DNA from 2 places in the Rhizobium sp. TBD182 genome. Region 2 is predicted to be linked to the other one. Evidence: riboswitches for the same ligand, from Rfam matches in the RefSeq annotation. Region 2 holds a riboswitch; the other holds the start of a gene.
The links. A riboswitch is a leader RNA that binds a small molecule or an ion and turns the genes downstream of it on or off. The one in region 2 is predicted to bind S-adenosylmethionine.

Region 1 (6,011 bases), on a different contig from region 2:
CACGCGCCTCTGCGGAAAGCAGGCGACCAAGCAGGGATTCGGTCTGTGCCGCGTTATCGCGCAGCTTCGTTTCGAAATTCGTCATCTGAGCGTCCATGCCGCGCTCTTTGGCATGGCGCGCGGGGCCAGGCAACCTTTTCGTGATTCCTGAGGTCAACTGTTTGACTGGACTCGCCTTGAAGGCGGCAATGGAATATGAAAGGCTTCGATTGGTGCGGGGCTTTGACGAATATTGAGCAGTACGCCTGAAAGCGACGCAGATTACGCCGTGCTGGCGGAAGACCGGAGCAGTCCGAAGGTGGATTTTCGCACGTTGGCAAAGCGTATCATCATGACCTTGCTGGCGTTGCTGATCCTGCCCTATCTGCTGATCCCGGTTTACGCCCTGCCTTTCATGCGGCCGGTCTCGACGCTGATGCTTGCCGATCTGGTGACACTTCAGGGTTATGACCGGCGCTGGGTGCCGCTCGAGGATATTTCGCCGCGCCTTGTGCAATCCGTAATGATGTCCGAGGACGGACAATTCTGTTTCCACGGCGGCGTTGACTGGAACCAGATGCAGTCCGTGGTCAACAATGCGCTCGAAGGCGCGTCTACTCGTGGCGCCAGCACCATTCCCATGCAGACGGCCAAGAACCTGTTCCTCTGGAACGGCCGCTCGTTCTTGCGCAAGGGGCTGGAGTTGCCGCTGGCGATTGCTGCCGATTTCGTCTGGTCCAAAAAACGGATGATGGAGATTTATCTCAACGTTGCCGAATGGGGACCCGGCATTTACGGCATCGAGGCCGCAGCACAGCACCATTTCAAGGTACCGGCGGCAAAGCTAAGCTCCCGCCAGGCGGCACTGCTTGCCGTTTCCCTGCCCAATCCCATCGATCGAGTTGCCAGCAAGCCGGGGCGTGGTTTGCAACGGCTTGCTGGCCTTATTGAACGGCGTGCCCGAGCATCGGGCGGTTATGTGGGATGCGTGCTGGACTGAGCCCAGCCCCGCCGCCTCAACCCTTCTTGAAAATATAGTCGGTTTCCTGACGCAGGGTCTCGCCGGGACGCAGGATCGCGTAGGGGAAATCGGGATGATTGACGGCATCAGGCCATATCTGCGTTTCCAGACAAAAACCGGCAAAGGGGCCATAATGGCGGCCATCGAGGCCTGGAACGGGAACATTCAGCTTGAAGGCTGAATAGAATTGCACGCCGGGTTCGGTGGTGTGAACCTCAAGGGCAATGTCGGAGGCGGGCGAATAGGCGCGGGCAACCTTGCGCTTGGCGCGACGTTCTGGCGAAAGGCAGAAATTATGGTCGTAGAGCACCTGCTCGCCATCCTCCGTTCGCCGCATCGGCGTCGGGTGGCGCAGGTCGAAGACGGTGCCTTCGACGGAGCGGATTTCGCCTGTCGGGATCTGTTTGTCGTTGGTTGGCAGATAAAAGTCAGCGGCGATGCTGATCTCATGTCCAAGTGCGGTATCAGCACCGTCGAGGTTGAAATAGGAATGCTGGCAGATATTGGCGATGGTCGGTTGGTCGGTCACCGTTTCATAGACCACCGAAAGCACGCCGCCGTCGCGGATCGTATAGGTCGCGGTCACCGTGCAATTGCCGGGATAACCGGCGCGGCCGTCGGGATCAATGATCTGCAGAACCGCATGGCTTTCGTCGTGTTCCATCAGCATCCAGTTACGTTTGCCCATGCCGTCGCTGCCGCCATGCAGGTGGCTAACGCCTTTTTCGTTCAGCTCCAACTGGTATTCGTGCCCGTCGATCGAGAATTTTCCGTCACCGATACGGTTGGCGTTGCGGCCGGGTGTGGCGCCGAAATAGGATGAATATTTGTAGTCCTCGAATGTATCGAAGCCGAGAACAAGCGGCGGCTGGTGCCCATCGAGGCGCAGGTCCTGAATGACGGCGCCCCAGGTGATAACCTTGGCCGTCAGCCCGCCCTTCGAGATGGTGACGCGCTCAACCTTTTCGCCGGTTGCCGTGAAACCAAAATTCTCCCGTGCCGCCGCGTCGCTCATTGCGTCATTCTCCCGATATCTTTGAATTGCCGGCGGACGTTGCGTCATTTTCCGGCAATTCGCAATCCCGCAATTTACGCCGCTAGTTTACCGATCGCTTCGAGATCGTAAGGCGTCGTCTGATATATCTCGTTGATCCAGTTGCCGAAAAACAGATGGGCGTGGCTGCGCCAGCGGTTGAGCGGGGCAAGCTCGGGATCATTGTGCGGAAAATAATCATGCGGCAGCTTGATTGGAACGCCCGAGTTCACATCGCGGAAATATTCATCCGAAAGCGAGGTTGAATCATATTCGACGTGGTTGAACATATAGAGGCGGTTGCCCTCTTTTTCATGCACCAGACATACGCCCATTTCCTCTGACTCCATCAGGATTTCGAGTTCCGGGTGTTTTTCGATGTCGGCGCGGCGCACTTCCGTCCAGCGTGAGACCGGAACCTGAAAGTCGTCGGAAAAACCGTTGAGATATATCGACGAGGGGCAGAGATTGCGGTGACGATAGACACCGAAAGCCTTTTCCTTCAGTTCGTATTTCGGCACACCATGGAAATGGTAGATGGCGGCCATCGCGCCCCAGCAGACGTTCAGTGTCGAATGGACGTTGGTTTGCGTCCAGTCGAAAATCTTTTGCATCTCGTTCCAGTAGGTCACGTCTTCATAATCAAGCATCTCGATGGGCGCGCCTGTGATGATGAAACCGTCGAACTTGCGGTGGCGCACTTCCTCCCATGTCTCATAGAAGGACAGAAGGTGCTCTTCCGGCGTATTCTTGGCACGATGGCCGCCAATGCGGATCAGCGAAAACTCCACCTGCAGCGGCGATGCGCCGACGAGGCGCGCCATCTGCACTTCCGTCTTGATCTTGTTCGGCATGAGATTGAGAAGCCCGATCTGGAGCGGGCGGATATCCTGCCGGATGGCCGCCGTTTCTGTCATGACCCGCACGCCCTCATGAACGAGGGTGTCGAAGGCGGGAAGCGTATCGGGAATCTTGATCGGCATGTCGAACTCTCTTTTCGGATGACGTAAAGAACGTTGCGAAAACAAAAAAACCGGCAGCGAAATCGCAGCCGGTCCCAGGAAATTACCCTTTTCCTCGACCCTTTAGCGACTTCTTTAAAGTGGCTGCAAGCCGGTCGGCAAATCACCACTGAGGCGTTTCATAATCCCGAAGCCGACGAAAATCAATATCGGCTGATTTCATCGGGTTTCTGCCTTTCCATTTTTGCCTGAGGTGCGATAAGGCAGGGCATGGATAGAGAACGCTTCACCATTCTGCTTGGCGGCGATGTCACCGTTACCGACCGCCTCAAAGCGGCGGTTGAGGGTAGCCGTGTGATTGCGGCCGATGGCGGCATGCGCCATGCCGCACCGCTCGGGCTCACACCCGAGCTCTGGGTGGGGGATTTCGATTCCACCGACAAGAACCTGCTGGACGCTTGGCCCGATGTGGTGCGACAGCCCTATCCCGCTGCAAAGGCTGTGACCGATGGCGAAATTGCGGTGTCGGAGGCCCTTGCCCGCGGCGCGCGTTCTCTGGTGCTTGCCGGTGCGCTTGGTGGAGCGAGAAGCGACCACGCACTTCAGCACCTACTTTACGCGGTGGCGCTTACTGAGCGTGGTCTCAACGTTACGCTGACCTCCGGCGAAGAGGAGGCCCGCCCGCTGCTGGCGGGGTCGTTCGACCTTGATCTGCCACCCGGTACGCTGTTTTCCGTTGCCGGGTTTACCGACCTTGTGGGGCTCGATATCGGCAATGTGCGTTATCCTCTCAAGGATTTCCCGCTTGCTTTCGGCTCTTCCCGCACTATTTCCAATGTCGCGAATGGCGGCCCTGTGCATTTCTCGCTGAAAAGCGGAAAAGCCATCGTGCTCGCCCGCCCTTATGATCTGACCGGAGCCTGACGCCTTGGCACCCCCAATTTTGAAACTCGATGACATCAAGCTGACCTTCGGCGTGACCCCGCTGCTCGACGGCGCCAATCTTCAGGTGGAGCCGGGCGACCGCATCTGCCTTGTCGGACGCAACGGTTCGGGCAAGTCGACCCTGATGAAGATCGCCGCCGGTCTGGTCGAGGCGCAGTCGGGCGAGGTTTTCCGTCACCCCTCCGCCACCATCCGTTATCTGGAACAGGCGCCGGATTTTGCCGGTTACGACACCGTGCAGGCCTATGCCGAGGCGGGGCTGGGACCTGGCGACGATCCCTATCGCGTTACCTATATTCTCGAGCATCTGGGCCTGACGGGACAGGAACATCCGGATACCCTGTCCGGCGGCGAAGCGCGGCGTGCGGCCCTTGCCCGCGTCATGGCGCCTGAACCCGATATTCTCATGCTGGACGAGCCGACCAACCATCTGGACTTGCCCACCATCGAATGGCTTGAAGGCGAGTTGCAGCAGACGCGTAGCGCGCTGGTGCTGATCTCGCACGACAGGCGTTTTCTGGAGAAGGTTTCGACCTCGACCGTGTGGCTGGATCGCGGCCAGTCCCGCCGTCTCAATCGCGGTTTTGCGCATTTCGAGGAATGGCGCGACAAGGTGCTGGAAGAGGAAGAGCTGGAGCAGCACAAGCTCGGCAAGGCCATCGAGCGTGAAGAACACTGGATGCGTTACGGCGTGACCGCGAGACGAAAGCGCAACATGCGCCGCGTGGGCGAGCTTCAGGCAATGCGTGCGGACTATCGCGGCCACAAGGGACCGCAGGGCAGCGTGCAGGCGACGGCTGCGGAGGTGCGGGAATCCGGCAAACTGGTCATCGAGGCAGACGCAATCACCAAGTCTTACGGCGAGCGCGTGATCATCGCGCCGTTTTCGCTGCGGGTGCATCGCGGTGATTGCATCGGTCTCGTCGGGCCGAACGGTGCCGGCAAGACAACGCTTTTGAAGATGCTGACCGGCCAGCTTCAGCCCGATAGTGGCACGGTAAAGCTCGGCACCAATCTGGAAATCGCGACGCTTGATCAGAAGCGTGAGGATCTCAATCCAAACGATACGCTCGCTCATTACCTCACCGACGGTCGCGGCGACAATTTGCTGGTCAATGGCGAGTTGAAACATGTGACGGGTTACATGAAGGACTTCCTGTTCCAGCCGGAACAGGCCCGCACGCCCATCCGCAACCTCTCCGGTGGTGAGCGCGCCCGTCTTATTCTTGCGCGCATTCTGGCGCGGCCTACCAACCTGCTGATCCTTGACGAGCCGACCAACGATCTCGATATCGAAACGCTCGATCTGTTGCAGGAAATCGTTGCGGGCTTTTCCGGCACGGTCATTCTCGTCAGCCACGACCGCGACTTCCTCGACCGTACCGTCACCTCCACAATCGCGCCCGCCAATCCGGACCAGCCGGATGGACGCTGGATCGAATATGCCGGCGGCTATTCGGACATGATGGCGCAACGCAAGGGTGCTGCGGAAGAAAAGCGCAAGGCGGAGAAGCAGGAAAAGGCAAAGACCGCCCCTTCCGCCTCCGCGTCGCAGGACCCTTCAAAGGCCAAGGGCAAGCTTTCCTTCAAGCAAAAATTTGCGCTCGAAAACCTTCCAAAGGAAATGGAGAAGGCGCAGGGCGAAATCGCCAAGCGTGAGCAGCGCATGGCCGATCCCAATCTGTTCACCAAGGACCCGGCTACCTTCAATACGCTGGCGCAGGAAATGACGAAGCTGCGCGAAAAGCTCGAAGCCATGGAAGAGGAATGGCTGGAGCTGGAGATGCTGCGCGAGGAAATTGAAGGGTGACTTGGTCGCGATTTCTTGACTGAGGTCTCATCCACCTTTGACAGGGAGGCGGAATTGCCGTTTCCTGTGCGGGTTCGGAGGAGTTCAGAAAATGCGCATGATCTTCGTCAATCTGCCGGTCAAGAATATCGAGACATCGAGAAGCTTCTTCACGGCTCTCGGTTTCACATTCAATCCGGAATATTCGGATGACCGCACGCTCTGCATGATCGTTGAGGAGAACATCTTCGTGATGCTTCTTCAGGAGGAGCGTTTTCGTGA
Region 2 (6,011 bases):
CCCTGCTCGTTCTGTCGCTACTGTTTTATACGCAGGCGGCCCTGGCCTATATTCACGTCACCCTCACGATGCTTTATCTCTCCACCTTGCTTTTCAGGTTGTTTGCACTCGTCCATACGCCAAAAGGAAACGATGCGAAAACCGTCACACCACTCCAGCAGGACGGAGAGCTGCCGGTCTACACTATTCTTATGCCGCTTTATCGCGAAGAGGCGGTCGTTGAGCAGCTCATTCATGCGCTGGAGCGGCTGGACTGGCCCAAATCCCGGCTCGATATCAAGCTCGTATGCGAGGCAGACGACGTAGCGACGATCGAGGCCATCCAGCGGATAAATCCCGGTCCGCATATCGAGATCGTCAAGGTGCCGCCATCCATGCCACGCACGAAGCCCAAGGCCCTGACCTATGCGCTTTCCGGCGCGCGTGGCACTTTCGTTGCCGTTTACGACGCCGAGGACCGGCCGCATCCGCTGCAATTGCGCGAAGCCTATGCCGCCTTCCGCGGCCAGCCGGACGAGGTGGCCTGTGTGCAGGCGCCGCTTATTGTCAGCAATGCCAGCTCCTCCTGGCTCAGCGCCTGTTTCGCACTGGAATATTCCGGCCTTTTCCGCTGCATGTTGCCCGTTCTTGCGGCGTGCAAGTTGCCGCTGCCGCTTGGCGGCACCTCCAACCATTTTCGCACCGCCGTGTTACGCCGGGTGGGAGGATGGGACCCGTATAATGTGACGGAAGATGCCGATATGGGCCTCCGGCTGCACAGGCTGGGTTATCGCTGTGGTGTCATCCGGCGACAGACACTGGAGGATGCCCCGACCTCGCTTTCCGTCTGGCTGAACCAGCGCGCGCGTTGGTACAAGGGCTGGCTGCAAAGCTGGCTGGTCATGACCCGCTCGCCCTTCACGACCGCGCGCCGCATGGGATGGATTGCCTATATCGTCTTTCAGCTGCTGATTGGCGGCATGCTTCTGTCGTCGCTGGCCCATCCCTTGCTGTTTGTTTCCTTCGCCTTCATGGCCATGGCAATCCGGGAAAACGGCACGGATATGCTGCTTTCCTGGCAGGGCATTCTGTTTTTCATCGATACGCTGAATATTTTCGGAAGCTACGCCATCTTCGTACTGATGGGCAGAAACAGGATGATAGCTCATGAGAAACAACAGGTCGGACGGCGCTGGTTGGCGATCCCGCTTTACTGGCTGATGCTGTCACTCGCCGCATGGCGCGCCGTGGTGGAATTGAAAACCAAGCCGTTCGTCTGGAACAAGACGCCGCATATGCCGGTCATCAGGAACAAGGCCTGACGACCAGATTTTATAAACGAATTCCGGTTCCGTCAGCGCCGCCACTGCGGATATGGCACAAACCAAAACGCCTTGCCGATCGAGGTTTCTCCATCGGCAAGCTTTATCGCTTCGCAAAAGATCGGCCGAGCAGCTCTATTTGGTAACGAGCTTGTTCTTGATGAGGCCGACAATGATCTGGACAATCAGGCCGCCGACGCCGCCGCCAACAAGCTGGCCGGCAAGAGCGCCTATATCCATGCCGCCGGCGGCAGCAGTTCCCGCCGTCCCGAGCAGCGATCCGAGCACGGTTCCTCCGCCGATGCCGCCAATAGCGCCGGCAATCAGGTTGCCGAGCGCACCGAGATCAGAATCCTTGAGTATTTTTCCGCCGGCCGAACCACCAACCGCACCGCCGACAATTTGGGCCAATATCGAAGTAAGATCCATGTCATCCTCCTCACAGGTTTCCCCGACCATTCGGAGAAACAATGCTTCCCATTCATGTCTGTGCGGGCCGGAGAAAGCGGGCTTTGAGCCCTAGTCTTTCTCGCCGAAAAGTTTCCAGACCACGGCGCCGATTGCGCCGCCGAGGATCGGAGCGAGCCAGAACAGCCAGAGCTGTTGCAGCGCCCATCCACCAACAAACAACGCCTGTCCCGTCGAGCGGGCCGGATTGACGGATGTGTTGGTGACCGGAATGGAGATCAGATGAATAAGTGTGAGAGCAAGGCCGATGGCGATCGGCGCAAAACCAGTGGGAACCCTGCCATGCGTCGATCCCAGAATGACGATCAGGAAAAATGCCGTCAAAATGACTTCGATCAGCAGCGCCGACACGAGCGAATATCCACCCGGCGAATGTTCCCCGTAACCATTTGCGGCAAAACCGCCAATATCGGCACCGGCTTTGCCGGTAAGGATGACATAAAGCGCCCCCGCCGCGACGATCGCCCCCAGAACCTGCGCCACTATGTAAGGAACGAGGTTCGATGCCGGAAATTTGCCAGCAACGGACAGACCGACGGAAACGGCCGGATTAAAATGACCGCCCGAAATGCCGCCGACCGCATAGGCCATGGTCAAAACCGTGAGACCGAAAGCGAAAGCGACACCGAGAAAGCCAATGCCGAGTTCAGGAAAAGCAGCGGCAAAAACCGCACTGCCGCAACCTCCGAACACGAGCCAGAAAGTGCCAAGAAATTCCGAAAGAAGCTTGCGACTCATAACACTCCCCCAATAATGTTACGACCGCATCAACTATTACGTGCAATTTAATTGTAGTCAAGCTAAATCGCATAGTCGCACGTTTGCCGCAGCGATGGCGGTGACATGCGCGCTTTTGACCGGCCAGGAAGTTGTTTGGATTGCCTTGAAAATATGGAGCGGGTGAAGGGAATCGAACCCTCGTATTCAGCTTGGGAAGCTGCTGCTCTACCATTGAGCTACACCCGCGCCGCGCACAAGACATCGGACAGTTCTTATCGGGTGTCAAGCACCCGACAGGATCATTACTCCGCGCGGAAATGCTTGGAGAGCTTCAGGCCCTGTGCCTGATAGTTGGAGCCAAGGCCGCTGCCGTAGAGGCCATCAGGTTTTTGCAACATGTGCTCGTAAACCAGCCGGCCGACGATCTGGCCGTGTTCGAGGATGAAGGGCACCTCGTGGCTGCGCACCTCGAGAACGGCGCGGCTGCCCGTGCCGCCCGCCTGCGCATGGCCGAAGCCTGGATCGAAGAAGCCCGCATAATGCACGCGGAACTCGCCCACCAAGGGATCGAAGGGTGTCATTTCGGCCGCATAAAGTGGCGGTACATGCACCGCTTCACGCGAAACGAGAATATAGAACTCATCCGGATCGAGGATCAGTTCGGCACGGCCGCGGGCGTATAGAGGTTCCCAGAAATCGAGAACATCGTGCTGAGCCTTTTTGTCGACATCTACCACCGCCGTGTGATGCTTGCCGCGATAGCCGATCAGCCCTTTTTCGCCAAAACCCTTAAGGTCGATGGAAAGCGCGATGCCGCCGCCGGTCACATTAGGGGTTTCGCTGGCGACAAGCATCTCCGTCTCGTGCAATTTCAGAAGCTCGGCTTCGTTGAGCAACGAGTGGCCGATGCGGAAACGGATTTGCGAGAGGCGCGAGCCACGGCGCACGACGACCGGGAAGGTGCGCGGGCTGATTTCCAGATAGAGCGGGCCGGCATAGCCCGCAGGTATCTTGTCGAATTCCTGCGCATTGTCGGTCATGACGCGGGTGAAGATATCAAGACGCCCCGTCGAGCTTTTCGGATTGGCCGAAGCCGACATATCCGCCGGCAGCTCCAGGCTCTCCATCAAGGGCACGATGTAGACGCAACCGGTTTCCAGCACCGCCCCCTCGCTCAGATCGACCTCGTGCAGGCTGAAGCGGTTGAGCTTGTCGATGACTCGGGTTCCGGGGCCGGGCATGAAACTGGCGCGCACGCGATAGGCTTTGGAGCCCAGTCGCAGATCGAGGCTCGCGGGTTGCACCTGATCGACATCGAGATCAGCCTCGCTTTTCAGCTTGCCGCCCGCAAACAGCGCCCTGATCGCGCCATCCGCCAAAATGCCCGTGGTTCTGGTCATGATCATCATTCCTTTTTACGGCGACAAAACCAAAAGGAAAGCATTGACGCAAGCCGGTAACGGCAGTATGGCAAGCTTATCCCGTGGTGATTTGGCCGGTCGGCTTGCAGCCACGTTAAACAAGTGGCTAAAAAGACCGGGTGCTAGGAACCGGTCTGCTTTTGCGACCGGTTTTTTTGTTTTGAGGTGATCACATGAGCAATAAATGGCGCCCGGCAACCCAGCTCGTTCACGGTGGTACGCTACGCTCACCCTATGGTGAAACGTCGGAAGCGATCTATCTGACCCAGGGTTTCGTTTACGAAAACTCCGAAGCCGCCGAAGCGCGCTTCAAGGGCGAAACGGATGGCTTCATCTATGCCCGCTATGCAAGCCCGACCAATGACATGTTCGAAAAGCGCATGTGCCTGCTGGAAGGTGCGGAAGACGCCCGTGCGCTTGCCTCCGGCATGGCCGCCGTTACCGCCGCCATCATGTGCCAGCTGCGTGCCGGCGATCACATCGTTGCTGCCCGCGCGCTTTTTGGCTCCTGCCGTTGGGTGGTAGAAACGCTTGCACCCAAATACGGCATCGAGTGCACGCTGATCGACGGACGCGATCTCAACAATTGGGAAAAGGCGATCCAGCCGAACACCAAGCTGTTTTTCCTCGAAAGCCCGACCAACCCGACGCTCGAAGTGGTGGATATTGCCGGTGTGGCGAAGCTCGCCAACCAGATCGGCGCGAAAGTGGTTGTCGACAATGTTTTCGCCACACCGCTTTTCCAGAAGCCACTCGAACTCGGCGCCCATATCGTCGTTTATTCGGCGACGAAGCATATTGACGGTCAGGGCCGTTGCCTTGGCGGCGTGATCCTTTCCGACAAGAAGTGGATTGAGGAAGAGCTGCAGGACTATTTCCGCCACACCGGCCCAGCCATGTCGCCGTTCAATGCCTGGACGCTGCTCAAGGGCATCGAAACCCTGCCGCTGCGTGTCAAGCAGCAGACGGCCAATGCCTCGAAGATCGCCGATTGCCTCGCCGACAGCGGCAAGGTTGCCAAAGTGATCTATCCGGGCCGCGCCGACCATCCGCAGGCAGACATCATCGCGCGGCAGATGTCGGGCGGCTCGACGCTCGTGGCTTTCGAACTGAAGGGTGGCAAGGAAGCGGCATTCGCACTGCAGAACGCGCTTGATATAGTGAAGATTTCCAACAATCTCGGCGATGCCAAGAGCCTCATTACCCACCCTGGCACCACGACGCACAAGAACCTGACCGACGAGGCGCGTGCCGAACTCGGTATTTCCGGCGGGACCTTGCGTCTTTCCTGCGGTATCGAAGATACGGACGATCTGCTGGAAGATCTGGCGAAGGGTCTTGCGGCCGTTTCAGTTTAAGGATTCAGTCGACATACCGCCATGGCCCGACTTCCCGTCGGGCCATGGCACACATCCCGCGTGGGTGAAAGCCCGCGTCTGGCAACCAATATTTACCTTTACCGTTATCCCTAACGGTGAAAAAACGGCGCAACAGAAGATGCGCGTGGTCGTCAAGTCATTCATTTTCTTGACGATAGCCAGAACCTGTAGTGTAGGATGATGGCAGCAGGGAAAATATCGAGGTGTGGCGCGTATGTATCGTGCTCTGACAAGGGATATCGAGGTAACGGTCGATCCGTATTATCTCGAGGAGCAGTCCGACCCGGATGACGATCGTTACGTCTGGGGCTATAAAGTCGTGATCTCGAACAATTCCGATGTTCCGATAACACTCGTCAACCGCTATTGGCACATCACCGACCAGAACGGACAGGTGGATGAGGTCTACGGGCCGGGTGTCGTCGGCGAAAAACCGCATCTGAACCCCGGCGACAGTTACGAATATTCATCCGGCTGCCCGCTGGATACGCCGTCAGGCCTTATGTTTGGCCACTATGAAATGGAAACGGACAAAGGCGAGGTGTTCAACGTCACCATCCCCGCCTTTTCACTGGATTCACCCGGCCTGTTGCGGGTGCTGAACTGACAAAAAAGCCGCGCCATTCACAAGCGCGGCTCTCCTCGTCAGACGTTTTCAAACTCGCTGACATCGTAACGATAGGTCGTGGAGCAGAACTCGCACGTCACGGCAATCGCACCGT

Region 1: linked by a shared signal. The riboswitch ahead of metA (homoserine O-acetyltransferase MetA) and the one ahead of T18_RS07045 (O-succinylhomoserine sulfhydrylase) in region 2 are both predicted to bind S-adenosylmethionine.

Annotation. Positions count from the first base shown of each region.
Region 1 is NZ_BDLN01000004.1:191,623-197,633, forward strand. It holds gene T18_RS15040 (polyprenyl synthetase family protein) at 1-97, opposite strand, end outside; gene mtgA (monofunctional biosynthetic peptidoglycan transglycosylase) at 233-979, shown strand; gene T18_RS15050 (aldose epimerase family protein) at 996-2,015, opposite strand; gene metA (homoserine O-acetyltransferase MetA) at 2,090-3,016, opposite strand; SAM riboswitch at 3,099-3,175, opposite strand; gene T18_RS15060 (thiamine diphosphokinase) at 3,266-3,919, shown strand; gene T18_RS15065 (ABC-F family ATP-binding cassette domain-containing protein) at 3,924-5,750, shown strand; gene T18_RS15070 (VOC family protein) at 5,842-6,011, shown strand, end outside.
Region 2 is NZ_BDLN01000001.1:1,399,207-1,405,217, forward strand. It holds gene T18_RS07020 (glycosyltransferase family 2 protein) at 1-1,301, shown strand, start outside; gene T18_RS07025 (hypothetical protein) at 1,437-1,730, opposite strand; gene aqpZ (aquaporin Z) at 1,821-2,507, opposite strand; tRNA gene T18_RS07035 (tRNA-Gly) at 2,662-2,735, opposite strand; gene T18_RS07040 (2'-deoxycytidine 5'-triphosphate deaminase) at 2,792-3,889, opposite strand; SAM riboswitch at 3,963-4,041, shown strand; gene T18_RS07045 (O-succinylhomoserine sulfhydrylase) at 4,084-5,268, shown strand; gene apaG (Co2+/Mg2+ efflux protein ApaG) at 5,504-5,896, shown strand; gene T18_RS07055 (Hsp33 family molecular chaperone) at 5,935-6,011, opposite strand, start outside.